4 regions of the Buttiauxella sp. JUb87 genome follow, and region 2 is predicted to be linked to each of the others. Evidence: predicted binding sites of a transcription regulator. Region 2 holds the regulator's gene; each other region holds the start of a gene.

Region 1 (7,808 bases), on a different contig from region 2:
CCAGAACGTCGCGGTGACTCATCGCCGACCGGTACAAGATGAAAACCGTATCATCGGTTCAGCACTGGGTGCGGTTGCCGGTGGCGTGATTGGTCATCAGTTTGGCGGCGGACGCGGTAAAGATGTTGCCACAGTGGTGGGCGCATTAGGTGGGGGTTACGCAGGTAACCAGGTGCAAGGCAATATGCAGGACCGCGACACCTACACCACGACACAGCAAAAATGTAAAACCGTGTACGAGAAGTCAGAAAAAATGCTCGGTTATGACGTCACATACCGCATCGGCGATCAGCAAGGGAAAATCCGCATGGATAAAGACCCTGGCAACCAGATCCCGCTGGATAACAATGGCCAGTTGGTTTTGACTAAAATCTAACCGATAACATGCCGGTATCATAGGGTGGATAAGCGATAGCGTCATCCACCAAAAAATGTAAACCCATCTGCAAAGATGGGTTTTTTGTTAATGGCGGCCACGTAACTGCTGCTGTAATTCCAGCAGCGCCGTCACTTCGGCTATCCGTCGCTGAGTGTAAGCAGGGATCTCCTCGGGTAAGCGTAAAAACAGCCTGTTCTCACCAAACACAACGTCATGTAAACAACGGTCATATAACGGCCCTGCAAGGGTTTGACGCCTGGTTTCGTGCTCAGTCGTCCGTTCAATCACTTCATTCTGGCCTTCACGGTCGATATTGATGACTCGCCCATCATGCAGATAGATACGCATGCCTTTTTGCCCACCCGCAGGGCCAGCATATTTATTAAGATGGAGAGTGAACGGAATATCGCTGAGGGTGCCGGTCAGCAGGGCTTCACCTTCTGCGGTGGTAAAATCGCTTGCTGCAATCTCATTTCCCAGACGGTCACGTGCGTAGCTCAACTCAATCTCTAACCGATGGTTACCACCTAACTGATAGAGTGTTTCGCGCATCATGGCGAGGACATGCGTGCCGATATCAACAATCACGCCGTCAGGATGACGTAGCTGGCGGGTATCCGCCTCACCGGTGGCAAAATTCAACGCGGCAGGCTCACCAGCGGCATTAAACCCACTGGGTTCCTGCAAAAAACCTTCGATGCGGCTTATTTCACTGATGTTGTGAATGCAGTCGCTAGCTTGAGTGCGAATCATCCAGTGATCCAGCGCCAGAACACGAGCGGCAGCTTGCGGTTGCTCGAGTAATGTTTCGAGTTTCTTAAGTTGCGTGAGCGTGGCGGCAACCGGCTTTTCAACGACGATTGCGGGAACACGGCTTTGCAAAACCCTTTCGAGCACGGGTAAATGATGAAGCGAAGAAGTGGTGATTAGCACCACGTCGAGCGGTTTAGCCAGCAGCGTATCAAGCGAATCACAACGGCTAATTCCCTCAAGCTGGCGCGCTGGGTCAGCGTCATAACCATAAAGTTCGAGAGCGGGAAGGGACATACGGCGTAAAGCCGGAAGATAAGCGGTTTCGATGACCGAACCTAAACCAATGATACCTGCCAACATATTCATAGTACCTATAATTAGAGTCCCTATGTTTTAAATGACTATCGATTTCGGGTCGAGTACCAATTTGTTTGTGGGCGTAAAAACAGACCGGTTTTTGACCGGCCTGTAGAAACCACCTTAGAACAGCAGAGAGTAGTTCACACCGTAAGTGCGTCCACGGCCCTTGTATTCATACAGCGATGGGCTGCCGTAAGTTGGGCTATACAGCAGTGGTGCGCGCTGGCCCCATACGGTGGTGTAATCTTTATCCAGTAAGTTTTCGATGCTGAAGCTGAGTTTACCCACGGGTAACGCATAGCTACCAATAAAGTCGATAGTGTTGTAACCGTTGATTTTATTGTCGCTGGCATCAGTCAAATCAAACGTCTGCTGGCTTTGAACACGCAGGCTCCATGGATCTGGCGCCCAGCCAACGTAGGCGGTGGCTTTCGATGGGCTGGCGTAAATCACGTCCCATTTCTGCCATTTTCCGTCAACTTTGGTTTCGGATTTCAGCACGTTGAAGTTAATCCCGGTGCTCCAGGTTGAATCCGGAATGAAGTAATCCACCGCACCTTCAACACCGTAAATACGACGCTTATCATCCTGAACATTGATGGTCATATCTGCACGGTTGATGGCGATAGATTTGTCGGACAACGAGTAATACGCCGCAATCTGGCTGCGCAGGCTATCACCGGTATAGCGCCAGCCTAACTCATAAGAATCGACCTTAATGCCCTGAAGTTTTGACTGCCCAACGTTAACGCTGTTCACGAGCTGGTAATGGCCATTAACCAGGCGGTAAGTCCCGTTGCCGTAATATTTGCCAGGATCAGGCAATTCAACGCCTTGCGAGAAGTTGAACCACGCTTGTTGGCGCTCGGTAATGTGCATCAGTAAGCCAGCATTGAATAACGCGTTGTCGTAATCGGTGCTGCCACCAGGGATGGCATCGGCCGATTTTGCGATACCGTTCGCAATACCTTGCTGCTGAGTAAACCCAACAAAGTCATCAACTTTATTCTCGGTCCACTGGTAGCGCACACCGCCGCTTACGGTAAACAGGTCGTTGATGTCATAGCTGGTTTGCAAGAACGGCGCGAGGTTAGTAATGGTGTAGCCAGGGTAGCGACCGGTGGTGTAAATGCTTTGGTTATTCAGGCCACCTGAGGCGTTCGCTTTTGCTAAATCAAAGAACATTTGGTTCGAGGTAAAGCTCTCGTGATCGGCGTCCACACCATAGGTAATCTGCCAGCCGTCGAGCGGTTGGCTGGTCATTGCCAGTTTCGCACCGTACTGATCGGTATCTTGTTGCGAGGCGGAGAAACTGGTGACTGTGTTACGTGTCAGCGTCGGGAACGGATAGAACGTCAGGGACTCATCGCGATAATAAATCTGCCCCACCAATTCCTGCCCGAGGAAATCGCTGTTGGAATATTGCAGGCTAATGAGATGGCGCTCGGTGCCAGGAATACGGTCTGAATTAAGCTGGTCACTGACATACGCCTTGCCATTGCCGGTTACCGCCGAGAAATTATTCCCTAAATCCAGGCCGTAATCATCATCACCCTGGCTTTTGTAATACTGTGTCACCAGTTGCAGCTGTTGGGTTTCATCAATATTTAATGTGCCCGTACCCATGACATCCAGACGGTCAGAATACTGCAAACCGGTCTGTGTATTGTCGAGCAGGGTTTGGTCGCCGTTGCCGTCATACCAGCCACCAAATTTTTGATACGCCACCGATAAACGCCCTGATGCATGATCGTTACCGCCAGAAATCGCGCCTGCGACGCGCTCGTCGTGATCTTTGCTACTGTTGAAACCTGATTTAATCCCGCTTTCAAATTCCAGCTGTGTTTCAGGCTGGCCTTTCTTCGTCACGATATTAATCAAGCCGCCGGTACTGCCGCCGCCATACAGTGATGTCGCACCGGAGATCACTTCAATATGCTCGATGTTAAACGGGTCAATGGAATCTAGCTGGCGGCTATCGGTACGGGACGAGTTCATGCGCACGCCATCCACTAACACCACGATAGAGCGGCCACGCATATTCATGCCGTAGTTGGTGCGGCTTTGGCTGCTGACATCCAGACCGGGAATTAACTGTGCAAGTGCGTCTTTCAGCTCCTTTCCTCCCTGAATCTGCTGTTCAAGCTCAGCGCCTTCTATGACCCAGGTGGTCTGTGCCATTTCAGCCACAGTACGGTGTGTACGGTTGGCAGAAACCAGAATGTTTTCTTCGGAAGTTTGCTGCGCGACAGCCGGAGCCATCATCGCCAGAAGCAACGGGTTAAGCACCCAGCGCGCGTTTTTATGCATCATCATCATTCCTTAGATGGAAAATATTAACATTTATAAATGTTTTGAAATAAGAACGAGCTGGATTTTGCCGATAACGGTTCTCATTATCAATCTCAATTGATAGTATTTCTCAAATTAATCTCATGAATAATCACATGATTTCTGTGGTTTACTTTTTGTGGATGTAGCCGGAGACGGCAGAGGAGTCGAAATGGCAGGGGGGCAAGGCTATCGATTGTTTAATGTGCAGCTAGTGCATAAATCACAAGTTTCACCTTCGTTGTTGAGCCTGGTGTTTGGCGGTCCGGACATTGCAAACATGAAATGTGATGCACCCGATCAGCGCATCAAAATGCTTTTTCCGTCAGAGGACGGTTCAATCCCAACGTTGCCAGAGCAAGCACAGTGGTATCAGCTACTGCAAGAATTGCCCAAAGAGAAGCGGCCGATTGTGCGCACTTATACCTTGCGCCACGTCGATGCTGCGCGCCAGGAAGTGACGGTTGAATTCGTCAGCCATGGTACCGAAGGCCCGGCTTCTGCGTGGGCGATTGCCGCTGAAGCTGGCGACAAAATACAAATTGTCGCCCCGAATGCTGCTTATTCTGGTGACAGTGGTGGATATGAATGGACGCCGCCTCAGGGCCTGCGTCAGGCACTGATTATTGCCGATGAAACCGCATTGCCTGCGGCACGAGGCATTCTTGAACTGCTGGCGACGCAGCCAAATCCACCACAAATACAGGCATTTTTCGAGGTGCCAGAGCAGGGCGATTGTGTGGATTTAAGCGCATATAGCTTTGCCAGCATTCACTGGTTGCCGCGTAAAACCTCTAACGCGAGACACGGGGAGTGCTTGCTAAAAGCAGTCAGAGCCGACGCACAACTGCCTAAAACGGCGGGCGTTGCTGAAACGGTCAATGAGGAAGCCGAAGGTGAATTACTGTGGGATAAAGCCACGACCGCCAGCAATACGTTTTATGGCTGGGTTGCGGCAGAGTCGACGGTGGTGAAAATGCTGCGGCGATATTTGATAGGAGAATGTGGCGTGAACCATGATGCTATCAACTTTATGGCTTACTGGAGTAAAGGGCGGCAACGGTAAAGCAGTGTTTTAGCTAAGGCGGATAAGTTTGCGTTATCCGCCTTTGCGCAGTTTAAACTTTCTTCAATTCTGGCAGCAGCCGCATCGTGGTATTCACTATCTGCAACAGCTCTTCATAACTGGCATTTTCACGCGCACTGACTGACATCCCCTGAACGATACAACACAGATACTTCGCCAGTTTTCGGACACAGCTTTCAGACGGAATCTCGCCTCTTGCCTGGCGTTTGCTCAGAAAACGTATCAGCGTTTCTTCCTGCATGGCATGGCGGGCTTTGATCACGGCTGAAATATCATCCGAAGAGGTCGCCAGCACTGATGAAGTACAGATGATAAAGCAGCCCGCAGGTGTGTCTTTGTCGGTGAAAAGTTTCGCAACATGAGACAGATAATCTTCCAGAGCCTCTTCGAGACTGCGTTCTTCGCAGAATAAACACGCTTCGTGTTTTTGCGCAAAACGGGCGATATAACGATCCAGCACGGCGCGAAATAACCCCTCTTTATTGGTGAATTCGGCGTACAGCGTCGGGGCTTTCGCGCCGGTAGCTTCCACTAAATGCGCCATAGAAGTGGCTTCGTAGCCGTGTTGCCAGAACAAAGCCATGGCCTTGTCGAGTGCTGCTTCCCTGTCAAACACCTTCGGACGGCCACGGCTTTTTTTGATGCAACTTATATCAGATGACATATGTGCCGTTTAACCTTTGTCTGTTTAATGAACGATCATTATAAAAATAATAACACTCAGTAGCTATAGGCATTTAGGATAAAAATAAATTAATCCTATCGTAATGAAAAATAGTATGTTTATAAAATAATTAACGAGCGTTATAAAAATAATTTGACGTGTGATGAAGATCACGTTTATGATTTACCTATCGATCGTTAAGTAAATAACTTAACGACCTTACAAATCATCTGCTCAAGGTAAAAAATCATGAAAAACGTTAAAACTCTCATCGCTGCTGTGGTTCTTAGTTCAATCTCTTTCGCAAGCTTTGCCGCTGTTGAAGTTCAGGCAACACCAAATGGCCAACAGAAAGTCGGTACCATCACGGCAACTGGGGGGACAAACCTGGGTTCTCTGGAAGATCAACTGGCAGAAAAAGCAGATCAAATGGGTGCAAGCTCATACCGTATTACTTCAGTCACCGGTCCAAACACTTTGCACGGTACCGCGGTTATTTATAAATAAGACGCTGCCCTCTGAGCATTAACTCCGAATCTAAAAAAAAGGCCCTGTTGGAAAACAGGGCCTCAGATTGCTGACAAAGGGTGATAAATGTGTTTTGTAGGGTGGCTAAGCGTTAGCGTCATCCACCATTTACGCCAGTGGTGTCGGATGACGCTGCGCTTATCCGACCTACGAAGAAGTTTGTCATCAGTCTCAGACCCTGTTGAAAACCAGGGCCTCAGATTGCTGACAAAGGGTGATAAATGTGTTTTGTAGGGTGGATAAGCGTTAGCGTCATCCACCATTTACGCCCGTTGTGTCGGATGACGCTGCGCTTATCCGACCTACGAAGAAGTTTGTCATCAGTCTCGGGCCCTGTTGAAAACCAGGGCCTCAGATTGCTGACAAAGGGTGATAAATGTGTTTTGTAGGGTGGATAAGCGTTAGCGTCATCCACCATTTACGCCAGTGGTGTCGGATGACGCTGCGCTTATCCGACCTACGAAGAAGTTTGTCATCAGTCTCAGGCCCTGTTGAAACACAGGGCCTTTTCTATTGGGGAAAATCTAAATTTCGGTCGTTGTCGCAGGGTCTGCATTGACCATTACCGGCATGCCAGAACGGTGCTGCATGGCTTTTTCCATCACCACCGCGTCCGTTTCTGGTGCGGACTGGAACTGTTTCATCTGCTCATTGAGCACAATCGGCAGCACTTGCGGATTGTCATTAATATCTTTCGACAGCGGCTGATGGACTTCAACTAAACGGCTGCCGTCGGGTTCAATTGAGGTCTTAATCGCGGTATTAATGATGCGCACCTGCGTCCCGACCGGCATCTCTTTATACAGAGCTTTGATGTCGCCATCGCGCAGACGAATACAGCCAGAACTGACGCGCATACCGATACCAAAATCAGCATTTGTGCCGTGTAACAAGTAGACCCCGCCATAGGCCGCAAGGCGAATCGCATGGTGGCCCATCGGGTTATCCGGGCCGGCAGGCACTACCGCCGGGAGTTTAATGCCATTTGCCAGGTAGCGTGCGCGAATATTGGCGGTTGGTGTCCAGGTTGGGTTGGCGCGTTTGTCTGAAACGGTTGTCACCATGGTTGGCGTCACGGTATCTCCACCGAGTTGGCCAATACCAATCGGGTAAACGGTCACGCTGTTTTTTCCTGCCGGATAATAATAAACACGCAATTCAGCCAGGTTGAGTACCAACCCCTGGCGTGGTGCATCAGGTAACAGCATTTGGCGCGGAATTGTCAGCACACTTCCAGCGCGAGGGACATAAGGGTCAACCCCAGGGTTTGCCTGGAGCAAAGCCAGGAAGCCGACATTGTATTTTTTCGCAATCTCTTCCAGCGAACCGCCGTCATCCTTCACGACATGGAAAAAGTTCTTGCCGATTAATCGGCTTCCTTCTGGTGGCAAAGGATAAGAGTTGGCTACTGCCTGAAATGAGACCAGCGTTGCGCTAACCAGCATGATCGACGCCAGCCAGCGAACGACGCGTGCTTTGCGAGATGATGAAATGCTCTGAGAGGTAATCACAATAAACCCTATGAATAGTATGCATGTTATAAAAAGGTTAATTGATGATTATGACGGGAGTGCGTGTAGGGAAGTCCTGGCGGATTGAAAGGATGTGTAAATGTTACAAAGAGAGTGCCTTAGATAGAAAGCTCTAAGGCACTGCTGGCAGATTAAGCCGCTGCGTTCTGCGCGAGCTGCTGCATAAAGTTACGC
Region 2 (7,808 bases):
ACCATCAGGAAACACACCGCTGTTAATTTCCGGGGTGATGCCATCCAGAGAAACCTCAAGTTTTATCGCCATAATGTCGTGTCCTTCCTCTTTATTTCGATTATTGTCCTTGTGACACATTTAATATTGTCCATAAGACAATATTAAGCAAGCACTATTTTTTGCCGATCCTGGTTGATAAAGGTTGTCAGTGGCGATGGACATCCGTAAATTTGTCCTAACGACAGTTTTAAGCGTACATATCGTTATGCGTTCTGAAGAAAGATACCTGAAAGATTATGATGCCTCGCGCTTCGCCTCTCCGATTGTCACTGTCGATAACGTATTGTTTTCGCTGGATAACAATGAACTAAGCGTATTATTGGTTAAACGAGCTAATCACCCTTACCAGGGGGCCTGGGGGCTGCCCGGTGGTTTTATTGATATGACCCTGGATGAGTCCACGCGTGATACCGCCTTACGCAAACTGGTTGAAAAAACGGGCGTCATTCCCCCGTGGCTCGAACAACTGGAAACCTTCTCTGGCAAGTATCGTGATCCACGCGGCTGGAGCCTGACGACGGCCTGGTTCGCCCTGATCGCCAGAACCGATTGCCAGCCACATATTGAAAGCGTCAGCGATGCGAAATGGTTACCGACTCACCAACTGACGCAGCAGACTCTGGCCTTCGATCACGGTGAGATTATTACCCATGCGTTAAACCGGCTACGGCAAAAAACGCGCTATTCACTATTGCCGGTCTATTGCCTGGCAGAAGAGTTCACGCTCACGCAATTGCAGGAAGCGACAGAAATTATTCTCGGGCAGGCGATACAGCGCAAAAGCCTGATTCGCCGCTTTGAGGCGTCAGGCATGTTTGAAGATACAGGGAAAAGTAAGGCGACTGGGGCGCGTAAAGCGCGGCTTTATCGGAGAAAAGAAGGAGTGGATATCCATCTTTTCTCACGTAACTTGCTCAATGATACTGCCGAATAGCGGCATCAATGCCAAATCAGCAACACACATGCCGCAGTCAGCAATCCCATAAAGACATTAAAGATTGTCCAGGCACGGCGGCTACGAAGTAGCTTGCCAATCATGCTGCCAAACGCAATCCAGATGATGCCAGCAACGATGTTGACCAGTGCGATACCGATGCTGATTAACACCACAGAGTGCAGGTACTGAGCACCCGCAAGGCTAAAACTTGCGACTGCACCTAGCGCCATCAACCACGCTTTCGGGTTGATAACCTGTAATAAACCGCCCTGCCAGAATGGGATAGGTGACGGAGGCGGCGCATCGGTTTCCAGCGTTTCATAAGTCGCAGTGCCGATTTTCCATGCCAGCCATAACAGGTAAGCACTCCCGGCAATCTTCAGGATGAGGTGCAAAGCAGGATACAATAGGATTAAGCTACCGACGCCAAAAGCCACCAGCAACAAAATGCACTGCATCCCCAACATGATACCTATCATCAAAGGGAGGGTTCGCATAAAGCCGTAGTTGGCGCCGGAAGAAGTCAGCAACATATTGTTTGGGCCGGGTGTAATCGCCGCGACCCACAAAAAACCAAGCATTGAGAAGAAAAGCGTTTCCATGAAATGGGTGATCCGCACCCGGTAAGTTAATTAGCAAACTAAATGAAACTAACAGTGTGATATGGCCACGACAAGTCCCGCAGCATTGAATTTTAATCACGTAGACGATGAACAATTTCGTCCGTTAAAGGGTGTCAGTAATCCGCACCTGCAAACCATGCTCCCACGCTTAATTCGCCGCCGCCTCAATTTCAAACCTCACTGGCAGCGTCTGGATATGCCGGATGGGGATTTTGTTGATCTTGCATGGAGTGAAGACCCACGCCAGGCAACGCATAAACCACGGTTAGTCGTTTTTCATGGTCTTGAAGGAAGCCTGCACAGCCCGTATGCACATGGGTTAATTGATGCCGCGCGTAAGCAAGGCTGGTTGGGTGTGGTGATGCACTTCCGTGGCTGTAGCGGCGTGCCGAATCGCATGAAACGCATCTATCACTCCGGCGAAACCGAAGATGGCAGCTATTTCCTCAACTGGCTCTCTACACGTTACGGTAAAGCCCCCACGGCGGCGGTCGGGTTTTCTCTCGGCGGTAACATGCTCGCCTGTTTAATGGCAAAACAAGGCGCAGATTGTACGCTACAGGCAGGTGTAGTGGTTTCTGCCCCGCTGATGCTGGAGCATTGCAGCAAGCATATCGAGAAAGGTTTCTCACGCGTTTACCAACATTATCTGTTAAATCTGCTGAAGAAAAATGCGGCACGTAAGCTCAGAAGCTATCCAGGCACACTCCCGGTAGATATGCGCCAGCTTAAAGGAGTGCGTCGTCTGCGTGAGTTTGACGATTTGATCACCTCGAAGATTCATGGCTTTGCAGATGCTATCGACTACTATCGTCAATGCAGCGCCATGCCGTTGCTGCCGCAAATCAAAACGCCGACGTTAATCATTCACGCTAAAGATGACCCGTTTATGGATCACCATGTGATCCCCGACACAGCGATACTGCCTGCCAATATTGAGTATCAACTGACGCGCTATGGTGGGCATGTTGGATTTGTTGGTGGCACGCTACGGCGTCCGGAAATGTGGCTTGAGCAACGCATCCCGCAGTGGTTGTCTAAATTTTTGGACCCGTCATTATGATGATTCCCTGGCAAGATCTCCCCCCCGAAACGCTTGATAATCTGATTGAATCCTTTGTATTACGTGAAGGTACCGATTATGGTGAACAAGAGCGTTCGCTGGAGCAAAAAGTGGCCGATGTTAAGCGCCAGCTACAAAGTGGCGAGGCTGTGCTGGTATGGTCGGAGCTTCACGAAACGGTGAATATCATGGCTCGCGGGCAGCTTCGCGGCTAAGCGTTTATTCTATACTGCATAGTAAAACCACACTCACCCCAGCCCTATCCCTGAGGGAGAAGGGGAAGAACCAAAGCGAAATCCGGACAGTCTCCTCTCCAGGGGGAGAGGGTTAGGGTGAGGGCCAGCCCTTACGAACACACACTTGTGATTACCCATGGAGTTGTTGCCTTATGTCAGCCAAACATCCGGTTATTGCCGTAACAGGTTCCAGCGGCGCGGGAACGACCACCACCAGCCTTGCCTTCCGCAAAATATTCCAGCAACTCAACCTGCGCGCTGCCGAAGTTGAAGGTGACAGCTTCCATCGTTTCACGCGTCCTGAAATGGATATGGCTATTCGTAAAGCACGCGACTTAGGCCGCCATATCAGTTACTTCGGTCCGGAAGCGAATGACTTCGGCCTGCTGGAACAAACGTTTATCGAGTACGGAAAAACCGGGCAAGGTAAATCGCGTAAGTATCTTCATACCTATGACGAAGCCGTCCCCTGGAACCAAATTCCTGGGACGTTTACACCATGGCAATCGCTGCCTGAACCGACCGATGTGTTGTTCTATGAAGGATTGCATGGTGGAGTCGTCACCCCACAGCACGATGTGGCGAATGCCGTCGACTTGCTGGTTGGCGTAGTGCCGATTGTCAACCTGGAATGGATTCAAAAACTGGTGCGTGATACCAGCGAACGTGGGCATTCCCGGGAAGCGGTGATGGATTCAGTGGTGCGCTCAATGGACGACTACATCAATTACATCACGCCACAATTTTCACGCACGCACATTAACTTCCAGCGTGTCCCGACTGTAGATACCTCTAACCCGTTTGCTGCACGCGGAATTCCATCGCTGGATGAAAGTTTTGTGGTGATTCATTTTCGCGGGCTGGATGACATCGATTTCCCGTACTTGCTCGCCATGTTGCAAGGCTCATTCATTTCCCACATCAATACAATAGTGGTACCGGGCGGCAAAATGGGGCTGGCGATGGAGTTGATCATGACGCCGTTAGTGAAGCGTCTGGCAGAAGGACGAAATATCAATATTCAGGGCGGCGAGTAACCGCCCTGTTTTGCACACTAGCCTTCAATGACTTCGTAGCTGTGCGTGATATTTACGGCTTTTTCCAGCATCAGTGCAACAGAGCAATACTTCTCAGCAGATAAATCAACCGCGCGGGAAACCGCGTTATCTTTTAGCTCTTTGCCTGTCACGATGAAATGCAGATTGATGTGAGTAAAAAGACGAGGAGCTTCTTCGCGACGCTCAGAGGTCAATTTCACTTCGCAGTCAGTGACGTCGTAGCGGCCTTTTTGCAAAATAGAAACCACGTCGATTGCACTGCAACCCCCGGCAGCCATCAGTACCATTTCCATCGGGCTCGGTGCTTTATCGCCAGAATTACCGTCCATCAGAATCTGGTGTCCTGAAGCGGATTCACCAAGGAAAGTTAACCCTTCAACCCATTTCACACGTGCCTGCATGTTGCTTCTCCCATTGAAAAAATTACCTTCCAGAGTACGCGGATGCAGCAAAACTGGCAACGGAAGGCGACCTACGTCATGCTGAAACGAGACAATAGGAGACACCTGCCAAAAGCTATGCTAAAACAATCCGGATGCTACATTGATACATTGACGTAATGCATAGATGCAAAGGACGTCACTAATTACAGGCAGCAAGAATGACTTGCATGCCATCTCCCCAAAGTGGGGAATATTCTAATACTTGCAACGCCAGACAGGATGTTTAGCGTCCTGTCGTTGGTAGCCAGTTATAAACAGAGGATAACCGCGCATGGTGCTTGGCAAACCGCAAACAGACCCGACTCTCGAATGGTTCTTGTCCCATTGCCACATTCATAAGTATCCATCGAAGAGCACACTGATCCACCAGGGTGAAAAAGCAGAGACGCTGTATTACATCGTCAAGGGCTCTGTAGCTGTTCTGATCAAAGATGAAGAGGGCAAGGAAATGATCCTCTCCTATCTGAATCAGGGCGACTTTATTGGTGAGTTAGGGCTGTTCGAAGAAGGCCAGGAACGTAGTGCCTGGGTCCGTGCTAAATCTGCCTGTGAAGTGGCTGAAATTTCCTATAAAAAATTCCGCCAGCTGATCCAGGTAAACCCAGACATTCTGATGCGTCTTTCTTCCCAGATGGCTCGTCGTCTGCAAGTCACTTCTGAGAAAGTCGGTAACCTGGCATTCCTCGATGTGACTGGTCGTATCGCGCAGACACTGTTGAACCTGGCAAAACAGCCTGATGCAATGACTCACCCAGACGGTATGCAGATTAAAATTACCCGTCAGGAAATTGGTCAGATCGTCGGTTGTTCTCGTGAAACTGTCGGTCGTATCTTGAAAATGCTGGAAGATCAGAACCTGATCTCCGCTCACGGCAAAACGATCGTCGTTTACGGCACTCGTTAATTTCCGTTTCAAAAAAGGCGTGTTGCTTTATGGACACGCCTTTTTTTGTCTTTAAAATCCAAACACCTGCAACACAAAGTATGACAAGCATATGTGGAGAAGATTAATCTATCACCCTGAAGTTAACTATGCACTGCGGCAAACGCTGGTGCTGTGCCTTCCTGTGGGGATCGGTTTACTACTGGGGAATTTGCAGTTAGGTCTGCTTTTCTCGTTAGTGCCCGCTTGTTGCAACATTGCTGGTCTGGATACACCCCATAAGCGTTTTTTTAAACGCCTGATTGTTGGCGGCACTCTTTTTGCGACCAGCAGTTTAATCATGCAGCTTTTGCTGCTCTACACCGCGGTCCCATTGCCCATCATTCTTATGGTGATGGCGCTCTTGTTGGGCGTCACCGCTGAAATCAGCGCCCTGCACGCACGTTTGCTTCCGGCATCGCTGATTGCGGCCATCTTTACGCTAAGCATGGCCGGCAATATGCCTATCTGGAAGCCGATGGTGTTATATGTCTCCGGCACGATTTGGTACGGAGTCTTTAACTGGTTTTGGTTCTGGATGTGGCGTGAGCAGCCGCTGCGCGAAACGTTAAGCCTGCTCTATCGCCAATTGGCGGAGTACTGTGAAGCCAAATACGGCATGCTGACACAACATGCTGATCCCGAAACAGCGCTGCCTCCACTGCTGGCTCGCCAGCAAAAAGCCGTAGACCTGATCACCATCTGCTACCAACAGCTGCATATGCTGTCGGCAAATCAGCAGAACGGTTACAAACATTTGTTACGCTCTTTTCAGATAGCGTTAGATTTGCAAGAGCACATCTCCGTCAGTTTGCACCAGCCTGCCGAGGTGCAAAAACTTGTCGCGAAAAGCCATGCAGAAGCGGTTATTCGCTGGAATGCGCAGACCATTGCGGCACGCTTGCGCGTGTTGGCCGATGACATTCTCTACCATCGTTACCCACAGCGTTTTACGATGGAGAAACAAATTGAAGCCCTCGAGAAAATTGCTCGCCAGAATCCGGACAACCCGGTTGGGCAGTTTTGTCATTATCACTTCAGCCGTATCGCCCGCGTGCTGCGCATCCAACGCCCTCTGTACGCCCGTGATTTAATGGAAGACCGGCAGCGCCGTTTACCGCTGTGGGCAGCACTGAAAAGCTATTTGTCGTTGAAATCTGCCGCCCTGCGCAACGCCGCCCGACTAGGCGTAATGCTAACCATCGCCAGTCTTTTCGGGGCATTTTTACATCTGCCGAAACCCTACTGGATTTTAATGACGGTGATGTTCGTTACGCAAAACGGCTACGGCGCCACGCGGGTACGCATTCTGCACCGTTCGGCAGGGACCATTGCTGGCCTGGCGATTGCGGGTATCGCCCTGCACTTTCACTTCCCACAAAGCATTGCCCTGGCCGCGATGCTGGTCATTACGCTGGTCAGCTATTTGTTTATTCGCCAGAGCTATGGCTGGGCGACGATTGGTTTTACCGTGACGGCGGTATATACCCTGCAACTGCTCACACTCAGCGCCGAGCAATTTATCGTCCCGCGCTTGATTGATACTCTGCTCGGCTGTTTGATTGCCTTCGGCGGCATGGTTTGGCTGTGGCCGCAGTGGCAAAGCGGTTTGTTGCGCCAGAACGCCCACGACGCGCTTGAAAAAGACCAGGACGCGATTCGCCTGATTCTGAGCAACGATCCCGAACCCACGCCGCTAGCCTGGCAACGAATGAAGGTCAATCAAGCCCATAATGCGCTGTTTAACTCACTGAATCAGGCGATGCAGGAACCCGGTTTTAACTCGCATTACCTGGCAGATATGAAATTGTGGGTGACGCACAGCCAGTTTATTGTCGAGCACATCAACGCCATGACTACGCTTGCGCGCGAGCACAACATGCTGACACCGGATTTAGCCCAGCGCTATTTGCAGTCGTGTGAAATTGCGCTGCAACGATGCCAGCAGCGGCTGCAATATGATGGGCCAGGTGAGACTAACGACGCGAATATTCTTGACCCACTGGAAGGGCTTCCGAGTGGGCCATTAAGCACGATGGAGCAACATTTACAGCGGATTCTGGGCCACCTCAGCACCATGCACACTATTTCTTCGGTTGCATGGCGTCAGCGGCCACATCATGGTATCTGGCTGAACCGCTTGCGGCGGTCGGATTAACGACTATCCGTTAACGATCTTCGCCACTGCTTTTGCAAAGCGCGCCATACCTTCATCAATATCGGCATTTTCAACAATCAAGGCTGGCGCGAAGCGCATAACATCAGGACCGGCATTCAACACCATCACCCCTTCCAGAGCAGCGGCATGCAGGAATTCACGTGCACGGCCTTGGTATTGCGGTTTCAGCTCAGCGCCAATCAGCAAACCCATGCCGCGAATATCGCTGAACACATCATACTGCTCGTCAATGTGCTGCAAATGCTTGACGAACAGCTGGCGTTTTTCCGTAACGCCATTCAACACTTCCGGCGTGTTGATAACAT
Region 3 (7,808 bases), 580 kb from region 2:
AAGCGGGTGTCGAAAAAATTATCGTTCCGGCCATTGAAGCCGAGCGCTTTGGTGTCGTTCTGGCTCTGGCCGACAATTATCCGCCGTTGTATGCCGCGCTGGGCTTGCACCCGATTGTGATTCACAAACACCAGGATGCGTCACTGGCGTTGCTGGAACATCATCTGCAACAACGTCCGAAAAAGCTTGTGGCAATTGGCGAGATCGGTCTTGATCTCTATATGGATAATCCGCTTTTTGAGAAACAAGAAGCGATGCTCGATGCGCAGTTAAAGCTGGCAAAACGTTATGATTTGCCGGTCATCCTTCATTCACGTCGTACCCACGACAAACTCGCTGCCCATTTAAAACGCCACGATTTACCGCGAGCCGGTGTGGTGCATGGTTTTTCGGGCAGCCTGCAACAGGCTGAACGTTTTGTGGCATTGGGCTACAAGATTGGAGTGGGGGGAACCATAACCTATCCGCGAGCCAGCAAAACGCGCGATGTGATGGCGCAACTACCGCTCAGCGCGTTGGTGCTGGAAACGGATGCTCCCGATATGCCACTCAATGGCTGGCAAGGACAGGCTAATCGTCCGGAACGCATTGTTGAGGTTTTTCAAACCCTTTGTTCTCTCCGTTCTGAACCTGCGGATGTTATCGCAAATACTTTCATTCATAACTGCAATGAATTATTCAATCTGAAATAGTCAGTAACAAAATGTGATCCAGCTCACCTTATAAGATAAACGTTTCCATGAATGTGTATAAATACGTGATTGCCGTTCCATTTGCTGGCTTCCCTGCCGCTATAATCCCGCCAGTTGTCGGTTTTTAGCTCGCTTTCACTTTTATCAACTAATACACAGGGATTCTGTATGCAACTCTTCATGGGATTGATCGGCATGATCGTTCTGCTGCTGATCGCCGTTTTACTTTCCAGTCATCGCAAAGCGATAAATCTTCGCACTGTTCTGGGCGCATGGATTATCCAGGTCGGCATCGGTGCTCTTATCCTGTATGTTCCGGTCGGTCGTAAAGTTCTGTTGGCCATGTCTGAAGGTGTCGCTAACGTTATCGCTTACGGTAACGCCGGTATTTCCTTCCTGTTTGGTGGCCTGGTTTCGGACAAAATGTTCGAAGTCTTTGGCGGCGGCGGCTTTGTATTTGCCCTGCGCGTTCTGCCAATTATTGTCTTCTTTTCCTCACTGATTGCAGTGCTTTACTACTTGGGCATCATGCAGTTAGTGATTCGTGTTCTCGGCGGCGGCCTGCGTAAGTTGCTGAAAACCTCTCGCACTGAATCCCTGTCTGCGACAGCCAACATCTTTGTTGGCCAGACTGAAGCTCCGCTGGTGGTCCGTCCTTATATCGCGACCATGACGCGTTCAGAACTTTTCGCCGTCATGTGTGGTGGTTTGGCATCCGTGGCAGGTTCCGTGTTGGCCGGTTACGCACAAATGGGCGTACCGCTAGAATATCTGATTGCAGCATCCTTCATGGCGGCACCCGGCGGTTTACTGTTTGCAAAAATCATCCTGCCTGAAACAGAAACACCAAACGATGCACCAGAGCTGGAATCGATGAAAAACGATCCAGATCGCCCAGCGAACGTGCTGGATGCTGCGGCATCAGGTGCAGCTTCGGGTATGCAGTTGGCTCTAAACGTAGGCGCAATGTTGCTGGCGTTTGTGGCTCTGATTGCCTTACTGAACGGGATGCTTTCTGGCATTGGCGGCTGGTTGTTTAACTACCCGCAACTGTCGATGGAACTGATCCTTGGTTGGGTGTTCTCACCGCTGGCGTGGGTTATCGGTGTGCCATGGAGCGAAGCTAACGTTGCGGGTTCCTTCATCGGCCAAAAACTGATCATCAACGAATTTGTCGCCTACCTGAACTTCGGGGAATACCTGAAAGATGACGCCACCGTTGCGGCAGCAGGCCTGCAAGTTCTTTCAGATCACACCAAAGCCATTATTTCCTTCGCGCTGTGTGGTTTTGCTAACCTTTCCTCTATCGCTATCCTGATTGGTGGCCTGGGAAGCATGGCTCCAAACCGCCGTCACGATATTGCTCAGCTTGGCCTGAAGGCTGTAGCAGCAGGTACCTTGTCTAACCTGATGAGTGCGACAATTGCCGGGGTGTTCCTGTCATTATAAAAAGGTGATGTTAAAATTATAACATCCCTGTGAAATCAATGGTCGGCACTTTTGCCGGCCATTTTTTTATATTTGAATCACATTTTTACTCTATCTAACCTTGTTAAATCACATATACTGTACAAAGCATGTAATTTCTCCTTTGGCTTTTGTGAAGCGAGACACAATATTATCAAGATGGTGAATGTTATAATTATAACATTGCTACATATGATGTGCGGTGAGAAGGATCTCAACGTGACGGTGACCCGTGTTACCTCTGCTCTTCAAGGAACCAAGTCCGCTCCAACGTGTTGAGTTTCGAAGCCAGAGACTTCTATATCTTTTGTTGGAGAGTGTTATGACCGATTTAACTGCAAGCAGTCTGCGTGCCCTGAAATTGATGGACCTGACTACCCTGAACGACGATGACACCAATGAAAAAGTGGTAGCACTTTGTCATCAGGCCAAAACAGCGGTAGGTAATACTGCGGCGATCTGCATTTATCCTCGTTTCATCCCAATTGCTCGTAAAACTCTGAATGCCCAGGGCACTCCTGAGATCCGCATTGCTACCGTGACCAACTTCCCACACGGCAACGACGACATCGAAATTGCGCTGGCTGAAACCCGCGCGGCTATCGCTTACGGTGCCGACGAAGTTGATGTGGTGTTCCCATACCGCGCGCTGATCGCGGGTAACGAACAAGTGGGTTTTGACCTGGTTAAAGCCTGTAAAGAAGCCTGTGCTGCGGCAAACGTTTTGCTGAAAGTGATCATCGAAACCGGCGAGCTGAAAGAAGAAGCCCTGATTCGTAAAGCGTCGGAAATTTCTATCAAAGCCGGTGCTGATTTCATCAAAACCTCTACCGGTAAAGTACCGGTCAATGCCACGCCGGAAAGCGCTCGCATCATGATGGAAGTGATCCGTGATATGGGCGTTGAGAAAACCGTTGGTTTCAAACCAGCCGGTGGCGTGCGTACTGCTGAAGATGCGGCGCTGTTCCTGTCTATCGCGGATGAACTGTTTGGTGCTGACTGGGCTGATTCCCGTCACTACCGTTTTGGTGCGTCCAGCCTGCTCGCGAGCCTGTTAAAAACGCTGGGTCACGGTGACGGCAAAAGCGCAAGCGGCTACTAATCTCTTCCTTGCGGCGGTTTCCCCGCCGCATTTCACCTGATGAATTCAGGGGGTTACCTTGTTCCTCGCTCAAGAAATTATTCGTAAAAAACGTGATGGTCATGCGCTAAGCGATGAGGAAATTCGTTTCTTCATCAATGGTATTCGGGATAACACTATCTCTGAAGGGCAGATTGCAGCACTGGCAATGACCATTTTCTTCCACGACATGACTATGCCGGAACGCGTATCTCTGACCATGGCGATGCGAGATTCAGGAACCGTGCTGGACTGGAAGAGCCTCAATCTGAACGGCCCAATCGTTGATAAACACTCAACGGGCGGTGTCGGTGATGTGACTTCATTAATGCTTGGCCCAATGGTGGCGGCATGTGGCGGTTACATCCCAATGATTTCTGGCCGTGGTTTAGGCCATACCGGTGGTACGCTCGATAAACTCGAAGCAATCCCTGGATTTGATATTTTCCCGGACGATAACCGTTTCCGCGACATTATTAAAAACGTCGGCGTGGCAATTATCGGCCAGACAAACTCGCTTGCTCCGGCGGACAAACGCTTCTACGCCACGCGTGACATTACCGCGACCGTAGACTCCATCCCGCTGATTACCGCTTCCATTCTGGCGAAGAAACTGGCCGAAGGCCTGGATGCGCTGGTGATGGACGTGAAAGTCGGCAGCGGTGCATTTATGCCGACTTATGAGCTTTCTGAATTGCTCGCCGAAGCGATTGTTGGCGTGGCAAATGGCGCAGGCGTTAAAACCACTGCGCTGCTGACCGACATGAACCAGGTGCTGGCCTCCAGCGCAGGTAATGCGGTTGAAGTTCGCGAAGCGGTGCAATTCCTGACCGGCGAATACCGCAACCCGCGCCTGCATGAAGTCACCATGGCGCTGTGCGTGGAAATGTTACTTTCCGGCAATCTGGCAAAAGATGACGCCGAAGCCCGCCAGAAACTGCAAGCGGTGCTCGATAACGGTAAAGCGGCTGAAGTGTTTGGTCGCATGGTTGCGGCGCAAAAAGGCCCGACAGACTTCGTCGAAAACTATGCGAAGTACCTGCCAACCGCCGTGCTGAGCAAAGCGGTTTATGCAGATAAAAATGGCTTCATCTCCGAAATGGACACCCGCGCGCTAGGTATGGCGGTGGTAGCGATGGGCGGCGGTCGTCGTCAGGCTTCTGATTCCCTGGATTACAGCGTCGGCTTCACCGATATGGTGCGCCTGGGCGATAGCGTTGAGATTTCTCGCCCGTTAGCGGTGATTCACGCTGCAAGCGAAAGTCAGTGGCAAGAAGCGGCTCGTGCGGTTAAAGCGGCAATTAAAGTTAACGATACGGCACCGGCTAAAACGCCAGACGTTTATCGCCGTATTAGCTAAATGCTGGCATACTGATCTGATCACTTTTTGAAACGCTCTCGGGCGTTTCAGGCGCAACGACGCAGGAGAAATTATGAAACGTGCATTTATTATGGTGCTGGACTCTTTCGGCATTGGCGCGACTGAAGATGCTGACCGCTTTGGCGACGTTGGCTCTGATACCTTCGGCCATATCGCGCAAGCTTGTGCAAATGGCGAAGCCGACAAAGGCCGTAAAGGGCCACTGCATTTGCCTAACCTGACTCGCCTGGGTCTGGTGAAAGCGGCTGAAGGTTCTACCGGTAAAATCCCGGCGGGCATGGACGGTAACGCAGAAGTTATCGGTGCATACGGTTGGGCGCATGAACTTTCGTCTGGTAAAGACACTCCGTCAGGCCACTGGGAAATCGCCGGTGTTCCTGTGCTGTTCGAGTGGGGCTACTTCTCCGATACCCAAAACAGCTTCCCGCAAGAATTGCTGGATAAACTGGTCGAGCGCGCAAACCTGCCAGGTTACCTCGGTAACTGCCACTCTTCCGGTACTGTGATTCTGGATGAACTGGGCGAAGAGCATATGAAAACCGGCAAGCCGATTTTCTATACCTCCGCTGACTCCGTGTTCCAGATTGCCTGCCACGAAGAAACCTACGGCCTCGATAAACTCTACGAACTGTGCGAAATCGCCCGCGAAGAGTTGACCGAAGGCGGCTACAACATTGGTCGCGTTATCGCGCGTCCGTTTGTTGGTGACAAAGCGGGTAACTTCCAGCGTACCGGCAACCGCCATGATCTGGCTGTTGAACCACCAGCTCCAACCGTGTTGAAAAAACTGGTTGATGAAAAAAATGGTCAGGTTGTTTCCGTGGGTAAAATCGCAGATATCTATGCTGAAGTCGGTATCACCAAAAAAGTGAAAGCGACCGGTCTGGATGCGCTGTTTGACGCGACAATTACCGAGATGAAAGAAGCGGGTGACGACACTATCGTGTTCACCAACTTCGTCGATTTCGACTCCTCTTACGGTCACCGTCGTGACGTAGCAGGTTATGCCGCCGCGCTGGAACTGTTCGACCGTCGTCTGCCAGAACTGATGGAATTGCTGAAAGAGGACGATATTCTGATCCTCACCGCTGACCACGGTTGTGACCCAACCTGGCAAGGTACTGACCATACTCGCGAACACATTCCGGTATTGGTCTACGGCCCGAAAGTGAAAGCTGGCTCTCTGGGCCATCGTGAAACCTTCGCGGATATCGGCCAGACCGTGGCGAAACACTTCGGTGTTTCAGATATGGACTACGGCAAGAACATGCTGTGATACCCGTCATTCTTCGAGCCGCAGGGGTGTTGGCTGCAAAAGCTCACCCCAGTCACTTACTCAAGTAAGCTCCTGGGGATTCGCTTTCTTGCCGCCTACCTGCGACTCGAATTATTTAGGGTATATGGATTACAGATTTGGGTGAGATGTTTTATCCGCCCAGACGTTAACCTCTTAAAACAAGGAATAAAAACATGGCAACGCCACACATTAATGCAGAAATGGGTGATTTCGCAGACGTCGTTTTGATGCCAGGCGACCCGCTGCGCGCAAAACATATCGCTGAAACTTTCCTTGAAGATGTTCGTGAAGTGAACAACGTGCGTGGCATGTTGGGCTTCACCGGGACTTACAAAGGCCGCAAAATTTCTGTAATGGGCCACGGCATGGGTATCCCATCCTGCTCGATTTACACCAAAGAGCTGATCACTGATTTCGGCGTGAAGAAAATCATCCGTGTGGGTTCTTGCGGTGCAGTACGTATGGATGTGAAATTGCGTGACGTGGTTATCGGCATGGGTGCTTGCACCGATTCCAAAGTGAACCGTCTGCGTTTCAAAGACCATGACTTCGCTGCAATCGCTGACTTCGACATGGTGCGTAACGCGGTTGATGCAGCTAAAGCGCTGGGCGTTGATGCTCGCGTGGGCAACATCTTCTCTGCAGACCTGTTCTACTCCCCAGACCCGACTATGTTCGACGTGATGGAAAAATACGGCATCCTGGGTGTGGAAATGGAAGCCGCGGGCATCTACGGCGTGGCAGCAGAATTTGGTGCTAAAGCACTGACCATCTGTACCGTGTCTGACCATATCCGTACTCACGAGCAGACTACTGCTGAAGAGCGCCAGACAACCTTTAACGACATGATCAAGATCGCTCTTGAATCTGTGTTACTGGGCGACAAAGAGTAAGATTTTAAAGGGTGCTCCGGCACCCTTTATCTTTTCAAATTATCTATTCATTTTAATCCATCTATTCCGCTTATCTGCTTTATCTTTCAATTGTATAGCGCTATATATCTATTCAAGTATCTATTCATAAATCTATTCATATGAGCGCTCTGACAGATTTATTGCTGCATGGCCCATAAACTGCAACCTCATTACACCAGCGTTTGGGTGTCAGCCAGGCGACGTTTTCACGTCTGGTGAATACTGAAAGCGATGTCATAAAAGCAGGCTCTGCCAGAGCGACCCAATATGCCTGGATCAGACCAGTGCGCCAGATCCGGCAATTTCCATTGTGGCAAATAGATGATGCGGGGCAGGCCTGGCGTTTCGGTGACTTGTATCCCATCTGGCGCAGGGAAGCTGTCTGGTGATACTGAATAATGGCACCGCGCAATGGTTTAACGGTATCCCATGGTATTTAACCGATCTGCGTCCTCAGGGTTTTTTGGGGCGAGCGTGGGGGAAGCGCTTAGCACAGCAAACAGGATTACCGGAAGATATTACCCCGAGATGTCATTGCAACTTGATACCGTTGAGGCAGGCGTTAAGCGACTCGCCTAGCGCACCGTCTGCGCAATCCACGTGCTCAATTCACGTAATTCCATTTCTTGTTCCGGGAAGTCGGCAATCAGCGTTTCGCATTGCTGTTGCAACATGTCACTGCGATACAAACAGCCCTGCAAACGGGCCGCCAGCGCTTCAAGAGGCGCGGGGTTTAGGCTGTCTGTGAATATTTTCGCTTGGGTGATATGCCCTTTCTCAACGTCGAAATGCAGTTCAACACCACCCCAGGTAAAACGCTGATCCAGTAAATGGCTAAATGCCGGAGCCTGGCCGAAATTCCATTCCCAGCTACTTTGGCGGGCAAAGGTTTCAGCAAAGCCGGGTAGGTCGGGCAGGGCATCAGGAGAAATATGTT
Region 4 (7,808 bases), on a different contig from region 2:
TGCAGTCCAGCACTGAAGCCAGCGTGTTTTCAAAACCGCCAGCCAGGTTCTGGGTTATCTCCAGGTTACGGCGCGTTGCCGCATCCATAATAATGCTGTCTTGCTGGCGATCCATGGTGACAGAGCGAATATGCGGCAAAGAAGTGCGCTGCGTATCTTTAACGTATTGCAGTAAGCAACCGGCAGCACACAACGCATGATGAGCATTTTCGACACCAAAGCCCGTCAGGTCTCGCGTACCAAACTGCATATTCAACTGCTGGCGAGCGGTGGAAATCTCAAATTCCCACAGCGGGCGACGGCGTAGACCGCGACGGCCTTCAATTAAGCGTGTCTCGGCAAAATCTTCGGCATACAGCAGCTCAGCAGGATTGGTACGTTGCAACTCTGCCGCCATGGTTTCGATATCTTCTGGCTCAGACAGACGAAAACGGCCCGAGCTAATGTCGAGTGTGGCGTAGCCAAAACCTTTGCCCTCTTGCCAAATGGCCGCCAGCAGGTTGTCCTGACGTTCCTGCAGCAACGCTTCATCGCTGATGGTGCCTGGCGTAACGATGCGCACAACTTTGCGCTCAACTGGCCCTTTGCTGGTGGCGGGGTCGCCAATCTGCTCACAGATAGCTGCAGATTCGCCAAGATTCACCAGTTTCGCTAAATAGTTTTCAATGGCGTGATGTGGCACGCCAGCCATTGGAATCGGTTCCCCAGCGGATGCTCCACGCTTAGTCAGGGAAATGTCGAGCAGTTGCGATGCACGTTTCGCATCGTCATAAAAAAGCTCGTAAAAGTCACCCATGCGATAGAACAACAGGATCTCAGGATGCTGTGCCTTCAGGCGCAGATACTGCTGCATCATCGGGGTGTGGCTGTCGAGGTTTTCCGTAGTAGTCATTTGATTTTATTAACCAACTTCACGATAAAATGAAGAAACGATCCTGAGTGTCATATCCAGGATCGAGAATGGGGCAAAGCGTATCACAATGGGGGTGGGGGTTAACATCTTATCGAAAAGGTTACGAGGCGGATCGAAAACTCGTATTTATAAAATCCCAGCCTGGTGGAAATCGTGCAGATTAATCGCGCCGACCAGTTGACCGTTTTCATCGACTACGGGTGCCGCGCTAATGCGTTTTTTCATGAGCATTTCTTTAGCTTCAGTTGCACGTGTTTCAGTCTGTAGTACGGAGCAGTGAGTGGTCATTGCATCGCAAATGACAGCTTCAAGTTGACCGCCGCCCACCAGCCAACGGCGTAGATCGCCATCGGTGAATACCCCCACAACCTGTTGATGTGTGTTGGTCACGCATACCAGGCCAAGACCGGTGCGGCTCAGTTCGAGTAAGGCGTCCATGACCGTTGCGATGTCAGCGATGACCGGGAGCTGTTTTCCAGTGCGCATCAAGTGATGCACCCGGTTTAGCAAGCGTGCCCCTAAAGCCCCCGCAGGGTGAGAGCGGGCGAAATCTTCTTCATTAAAACCGCGTTCCTGCATGACCGCCATGGCAAGTGCATCACCCATCATTAGTGTATTAACCGCGCTTGACGTTGGGGCGAGGCGCATAGGGCAGGCTTCGCGTTCAACGGAGATGTCGAGTATTGCAAGTGCAGCTTTGGCGAGGGGAGAGTCTGATTTACCTGTTATAGCAATTAAGGTGACAGCTTTTTCCTGGAGGCGCGGGATGATTAAGTCCAGTTCTTTGGCGGTGCCAGAATAGGAGATAAACAGCATGATATCGCGGCTCTCGATCATCCCTAAATCGCCATGAAGAGCTTCAGCAGGATGAACGAAGAAAGCGGGAGTACCGGTGCTGGCAAGCGTGGCGGCTATTTTTTTACCAATATGCCCGGATTTACCCATACCTGAGACAATCACTTTACCTTCGCAGGCAAGCACCGCACGAGCTGCGTTAACAAATTGTTCGCCCAGTCTGTCAGATAAACGGCTGGCTTCGTACAGTTCTAACTCCAGTGTTTCTCGCGCGATGAGTATCATTCGTTCAGTCATGTTTTTCCTCTGTGATAATCACGTTGATTCCCTTTTCCTGCAAAGCCGTCAAAAACTCCTCGCTGATGCCGCTGTCGGTAATAATGGTGTGGACACTGTCCAGCCCACAAACAATGTTCGGGCTTTTGCGACCAAATTTTGATGAGTCAGCCATTAAAATCACCTGACGCGCTGCGTTGCACATCGCTTTACTGACGGTGTAAACCTCATTAAATGTGGTAACACCGGCATTCAGATCGATGCCATCGGTGCCCATAAAAAGTTTATCGAAGCTGAATTGTTCAAAAGCGGTTTCGGCCAGTTGGCCATGGAAAGAGGCTGATTTTTTGCGGAAGGTGCCGCCAGGCATCAGGATAGTTTGCTCGTTATCCAGTTCTGAAAGCGCATTAACAATATGCAGGCTGTTGGTCATGACGGTGATGTTATTAAAGCGCTGTAATAACGGAACCATTTGCAGCACCGTGCTGCCGGCATCAAGAATAATCGAATCACCATCATGGATGAATGTTACTGCCACATCCGCGATTTGTTGTTTTTTATGGGTGTTGATTAAGGTCTTGTGGTCAATGGGGGGATCCGGTTCGTCCTTGTTCAGTACTACGCCGCCATAGGTACGGATAACCGTGCCTGCGTTTTCCAGCAGCACCAGATCTTTACGGATCGTGGTACCGGTGGTGGCAAAATATTGAGCGAGATCGTCAACGGAACTTTTCCCTTGTTTTTGCAGATACTCCAGGATTGCGGCCTGCCGATGGCGTGGTTTCATAAGCTCTTATTACCTTGCGCTAAATTTTAGTTTGATAATTTCGCAAGCAATAAGCGTTCGAAACGAAATTATCCATGTTTCACTTTAATCGCTAATGATAGAGCATTCTGACAGTTTTGATCATGGGGGAAGATCACATCAGGTTGCAATTTCTTTCGATTTATCCCATGTAGTTGTGACAACGGTAAGGGTCTGGCAAAAATAGTGATGCCTTTCATCATCAAACTGTCACAGATGTTTTGTTGTTCATCGAATGCCAGTGCAATGACCACCCGAGGCTTAAAACGCCCGCCAGAACGCCCGATACCTACGGCTCCTTTCTGGCATAACTGGTCGAATGCACGATTGAAATGGCGTATTTGCCAGCCACCCAAAACCAGTTGGCTCAGCCAGGCGATTACAGCGATTGCGATGAGTGCGTTAATCATAGATTTCTCTCGTTAGGAAGGTGAATAGCGCGTTTGCAGTCATACGGCTATCCACCCGTGGGTTTAAAACATCACCTGCCCGCCGGTAATGTTGATTGATTGCCCGGTGCAGTACGATGCTTTATCACTGGCATAAAACAGCAGCGTATTCAGCACATCCTGATAGTCGCAGCCACGCTTGAGCGGGACTTTGTCGATGTAATATTGCTCGACTTCATCCGCCGCAATGCCCAGTTTCTCGGCATATTGCGGGAGTAATGATTGAAACATTGGCGATTTCAACAGGTTGCCCAGCATCAAGGCATGCACGGTAATGCCGTACTCTGCTAAATCCAGTGCCAGTGATTGTGTCAGCCCTACGCCGCCGAACTTTGCCGCGCTGTAGCCGGAATTATGTTTGCTGCCCACTTTCCCGGATTTAGAGTTAATTTGGATGATGCGGCCATGTACGCCGTCGCGGATCATCAATGCTGAAAACGCTTTGGCGCACAGAAAATATCCCACCAGATTGACCTGCAACGAACGGTCAAAATCGCCCAACGCGAAATCACCAATAAATGCCGCTTTGGCAATTCCGGCGCTATAGACCAGCAAATTCACCTGGCCGAAAATCTCGTCTACTCCGTTGGCGAGCGCGGTTACGCTCTGTTCGCTGGTGGCATCAGCGCCAAATCCCCAGGCCATGCCAGCACCGTACTGGTCGTTAATTTCCTGGGCGACGCGGGCCGCTTTTTCGCTTTGGATATCTACCACGGCAATTTTATAACCTTCCTTCGCAAGCCCATGGGCGAGAAACGCTCCGAGGGTTTGTCCTCCCCCAATGACAACGGCAACTTGGTTCATGCTCTACTCCTTTAATGTGCTTAGACTAAAAACTTCAACTGGCAGCCCGTTTCAATGTTGTGAGGTAGTGGCCCGTTAACATGGACGGTACCCGGGTATTCCGCCTGCGCTTCACCGTCGAAACGCAGGGTGATATGCCCCAGTTCCTGTAAATTTTGTTGAGCGACGTCGCCAACTGCGGTGACATCGTAATGCTGCCCGTTCAGTTCAAAACCGATACCGGGTTCAAGCGTGCCGCTCAATGCGCCGTGGCAGTGAATAAAACAGAAGTCCTGAATATCTGCTGGCGCGCCTTCGCTAAAAGTGATCAGCATGTTGTCATCCAGCGCTTCGCGGGCGGACTGGCCGATGTACGTGATAGTCGTTTGATAAATAGTTCGCATAATCCACCTTATTGATAGATAAAACCGGACACGAGCCAGGCGATGAGCACGGTTGGCGCGCCCGTTAAAAAGCGGCCGACTAATACCGATGGCACGCCGACGCGCACCGTGTCTTGTCGGGCTTCAGCCAGAGAGAGGCCCACCGGGATGAAGTCACAGGCTGCTTGCGCATTGATGGCAAACAGCGCGGGGAGCGCCAGATGTGGTGGAATGTGACCGAGGCCAATTTGTACGCCAATCAGCACCCCGATAACCTGTGCGATAACCGCCCCTGGGCCGAGGAAAGGTGAGAGCAGCGGGAATGAACAAATCAGCGCCAGGGTTATCAGTCCGACGGGATTGTTGGCCAGCGGAGCCAGGCCGTGAGCAATCCAGTCGCCTAATCCTGAAGCCATGATGATGCCGATAAGCGCTGAGACAAACGCCATAAACGGCAGGATGGTTTTTAAAACGGTATCGATGGTGTCGCGCCCGGCCTGAAACAGCACCGCTACGGCAGAGCCCATGCCCATGCCGACTTTTGCCAGCAATCCATCGCTTTGTTCCGTTATTTTCTTACTGGTGTCGTACTCACGAACCGGCGTTTTCGCGACGGACTGCGTTTCATCTGCTTGCCAGCTAATGTTTTCTTCGCGCACACCGGAAACGTAAATATCTTCAACGATGTACTGCGCCATTGGCCCGGACTTGCCGGTGGCATGGATATTAATGGTCGGGATGCGGCGTTTCGGGTACAACCCGCAGCGCAATGTTCCGCCACAGTCGATCACCGCCACAGCGATTTCTGCTTCCGGCGGCTCGCCTTCTTTAAAGCCGTCTACCGCTTGCCAGCCCGTCATTTCACTGAGTTTGTCGATAATCGCCGGGCGAGTCCCTGCGGTGATGTAGACGATTTTTTTTCCGGGTTCGACCGGCAGAATCAGCGGGCCGCCCCAGCCGCCCTGGCCTTTCTCAATACGAATAAGTTGCGTCATGATTTTTCCTTAAAGTCGCACCTGGCGTTCCAGTTCGATACCCATTTTCTTCTCGAAGATCGAGGTCGTGAGGTCGGTTATCCAGCCACGGAAGAAGTTAGTGATCAGACCGACAAGCAGGTAGCTCACCGCGAGTGGACCCAGCGGCAAACCAAGTGTGGTCAGCCCGCTGGCGATCCCGAGGTACACAAATAGCTCGCCTGGATTGATGTGAGGGAAAAGGCCATTCATTGAGTGGCAACTGTATGAAGCGGCGGCGTAATAGCTCGGTTTGTATTTCTCCGGCATAAAGCGCCCCAGGCTTAGCGTCATCGGGTTGCAGAACACAAACGTACCGATGCAAGGCAGTAACAGGTAACGGGAAACCGGGTTTCCGGCACAGCGCTGCGCCATTCGTTCGATGCGATGCTGGCCGATGAAATTAATTAACGCGTTCATTATCACCAGCAGGCTTATTAGCAGCGGAAGAATACCGGTCACCATGCCGGTAAAAACTTCTCCCCCTTTTTGAAACAGGCCAATAAACCATTCAGCTCCATGGGTAATCATGTCGATCATTGTTATCTCCTGAAGGGTAAATGCTCACTCTGCGGTCAGTGGCAGCTCATAATAATCACTTTGAAACCTTCATGTATGTTATTTAGATCTCATTGTGAAACATAAATCTGTTAATTTGAAAGGTAATTTAATTTTAAATGGAAAGTTTAATGGTGAACTGAAAGGGGAGATAAGAGGGTTTACTGCTTCTGATTTGCCATAAGGAATCCCCTTTCATCAGGAGAATGGGCTATGGTCATGCGGATTTGTGGGGGCGAGAAGATGCGATTGGCGGCGTGGTCAACGATTTGAAAGGCCACTGTGGAGGAGATTGAATTGCTTGTAATGCCAGCCACCTAATGTGGCTGGCATTACGTTTTTACCTTACTGCATTTTACACCTTTGCTTCTGATGCGTTGACCACATTGCTAACTTTTGCCCTCTGTGGTTCTGGCGTCATGAACTCGGGTTTTTTACGATATTTATCCAGCACATGGATTTGGATCTTACGCAGCATATCGCCGTTAAGTTTGTAGAAACGGAAATAGAAAGCCAGGGTGATGAGATAGAACACTGCAGGCAGAGCAATCATGATGAATTGCATGCCGATGAGCGTACTTTCGCTTTGAACGACATTTGGCACATAACCAATAATGCCAAGCACAATGGAAATCAACAGCGCAGCAAATGCCGAGCCACCTTTTACTACCATCGTTTGTACTGAGTAGGCGATGCTTTCACAGCGTACGTTGAGCTTATATTCACCATAATCGACGGTATCCGCCACCATAATGACCTGCAGTACCCAGAACAGTGCACTGCCAACATTGAGTAGTACCCCAGCCAGTGAAATCATCCAGATATTGTGATAACCCACCAGGGCAATCCACAGTAGTACGCAACAACCGAGAATGGGTAACGTTGAGGCACAAGTCCATAAAACGCGCCGGGATAATGCTTTCACCAGGCGAGGGAACAGGATTAGCGTGAGCAGGTTTGCCGCACCGGCGTAAGACATGTAATACGGGAAGAGGTCGGCATTGCCAATTACATAAGTAAAATAATAAATCGCGAAGCCGGTAATGGTATTGGCGGCAATATTGTAGGCCAAAGCCATACCTAACAGGCACGAAAGCTGATCGTTTTTATAAATAAGCCCGACAATGGTTTTTAATGTCAGCCGGCTATTCTCGGTAGTGGTGTCGTTGTCCGATGAATAGACCTCTTTGACATAGCGTAATGTGACAATAGTCGAGGCAATAAAGAAGGCTATCAAGATCAGGGTAAACATCTGGAAACCAAATCCGCGGTCAGCCCCGCCGACATACTTCACAAACGGTAGGGTAATACCGGCGGTAACAAACCCCGAGAGGCTGGCAAAAAACCTTGGGAAAGGAACCAGTTGTTCACGTTCGCGTTTATCCAGCGTAATGGTGGGAACCAGTGACCAGAACGGGATATCCATAATCGTGTATGTCATACCCCATAAAATATAGGTGACACAGACAAACACTAATTGGGTTGTACCTTCAAACTGGTGCGCGCTGAATAATAAGAACAACACCACGGAGTTGGTTATCGTGCCTATCAAAATCCATGGTTTAAACTTTCCCCAACGCGTACGCGTGTTATTGACTATCCAGCCCATAATGGGGTCATTGATCGCATCCCAAATTCTGGCGACCAGAAATAATGTACCAACCACCCCCACCGATAAGCCGATGATATCGGTGTAGTAATACATCAGATACATGTAAACAATACCAATAGCGAAATCTTTACCAAACGCTCCAAATCCGTAACTGAGTTTTGTTGCAATCGATATGCTCATAGGGTTCAAGGGTACTGTTACCAGCGCCCACCTCTGTTATT

Evidence for each region. Region 2 encodes CRP, which controls carbon source genes, mostly activating them, when cyclic AMP is high. Its sites were predicted from a motif close to ATGTGANNNNNNTCACAT; they were not measured.
Region 1: a site for CRP is predicted at 5,733-5,750, ahead of bhsA (multiple stress resistance protein BhsA). Genes of this name have one in related genera too.
Region 3: a site for CRP is predicted at 2,326-2,343, ahead of deoC (deoxyribose-phosphate aldolase). Genes of this name have one in related genera too.
Region 4: a site for CRP is predicted at 6,033-6,050, ahead of EC843_RS19035 (PTS glucitol/sorbitol transporter subunit IIC). Genes of this name have one in related genera too.

Annotation. Positions count from the first base shown of each region.
Region 1 covers NZ_SNVY01000004.1:154,933-162,740, reverse strand. The annotation lists gene EC843_RS16640 (glycine zipper 2TM domain-containing protein) at 1-376, shown strand, start outside; gene EC843_RS16635 (Gfo/Idh/MocA family oxidoreductase) at 464-1,492, opposite strand; gene iutA (ferric aerobactin receptor IutA) at 1,613-3,802, opposite strand; gene EC843_RS16625 (siderophore-interacting protein) at 3,996-4,889, shown strand; gene EC843_RS16620 (TetR/AcrR family transcriptional regulator) at 4,942-5,574, opposite strand; gene bhsA (multiple stress resistance protein BhsA) at 5,824-6,081, shown strand; gene EC843_RS16610 (L,D-transpeptidase family protein) at 6,627-7,547, opposite strand; gene mfd (transcription-repair coupling factor) at 7,766-7,808, opposite strand, start outside.
Region 2 covers NZ_SNVY01000002.1:42,031-49,838, forward strand. The annotation lists gene prs (ribose-phosphate diphosphokinase) at 1-72, opposite strand, end outside; gene EC843_RS08595 (NUDIX domain-containing protein) at 248-976, shown strand; gene EC843_RS08600 (LysE family translocator) at 982-1,581, opposite strand; gene EC843_RS08605 (hydrolase) at 1,643-2,665, shown strand; gene EC843_RS08610 (YheU family protein) at 2,662-2,880, shown strand; gene EC843_RS08615 (phosphoribulokinase) at 3,054-3,938, shown strand; gene EC843_RS08620 (OsmC family protein) at 3,956-4,360, opposite strand; gene crp (cAMP-activated global transcriptional regulator CRP) at 4,674-5,306, shown strand; gene EC843_RS08630 (YccS/YhfK family putative transporter) at 5,398-7,482, shown strand; gene EC843_RS08635 (aspartate aminotransferase family protein) at 7,486-7,808, opposite strand, start outside.
Region 3 covers NZ_SNVY01000002.1:618,616-626,423, reverse strand. The annotation lists gene EC843_RS11075 (TatD family hydrolase) at 1-692, shown strand, start outside; gene EC843_RS11070 (NupC/NupG family nucleoside CNT transporter) at 861-2,141, shown strand; gene deoC (deoxyribose-phosphate aldolase) at 2,482-3,261, shown strand; gene deoA (thymidine phosphorylase) at 3,320-4,639, shown strand; gene deoB (phosphopentomutase) at 4,713-5,936, shown strand; gene deoD (purine-nucleoside phosphorylase) at 6,131-6,850, shown strand; partial or broken gene EC843_RS24810 (transcriptional regulator) at 7,054-7,391, shown strand; gene lplA (lipoate--protein ligase LplA) at 7,447-7,808, opposite strand, start outside.
Region 4 covers NZ_SNVY01000007.1:1,857-9,664, forward strand. The annotation lists gene mutS (DNA mismatch repair protein MutS) at 1-892, opposite strand, end outside; gene gutQ (arabinose-5-phosphate isomerase GutQ) at 1,040-2,005, opposite strand; gene EC843_RS19010 (DNA-binding transcriptional repressor) at 1,998-2,771, opposite strand; gene gutM (transcriptional regulator GutM) at 2,840-3,199, opposite strand; gene srlD (sorbitol-6-phosphate dehydrogenase) at 3,263-4,042, opposite strand; gene srlB (PTS glucitol/sorbitol transporter subunit IIA) at 4,063-4,425, opposite strand; gene EC843_RS19030 (PTS glucitol/sorbitol transporter subunit IIB) at 4,434-5,399, opposite strand; gene EC843_RS19035 (PTS glucitol/sorbitol transporter subunit IIC) at 5,409-5,957, opposite strand; gene melB (melibiose:sodium transporter MelB) at 6,331-7,767, opposite strand.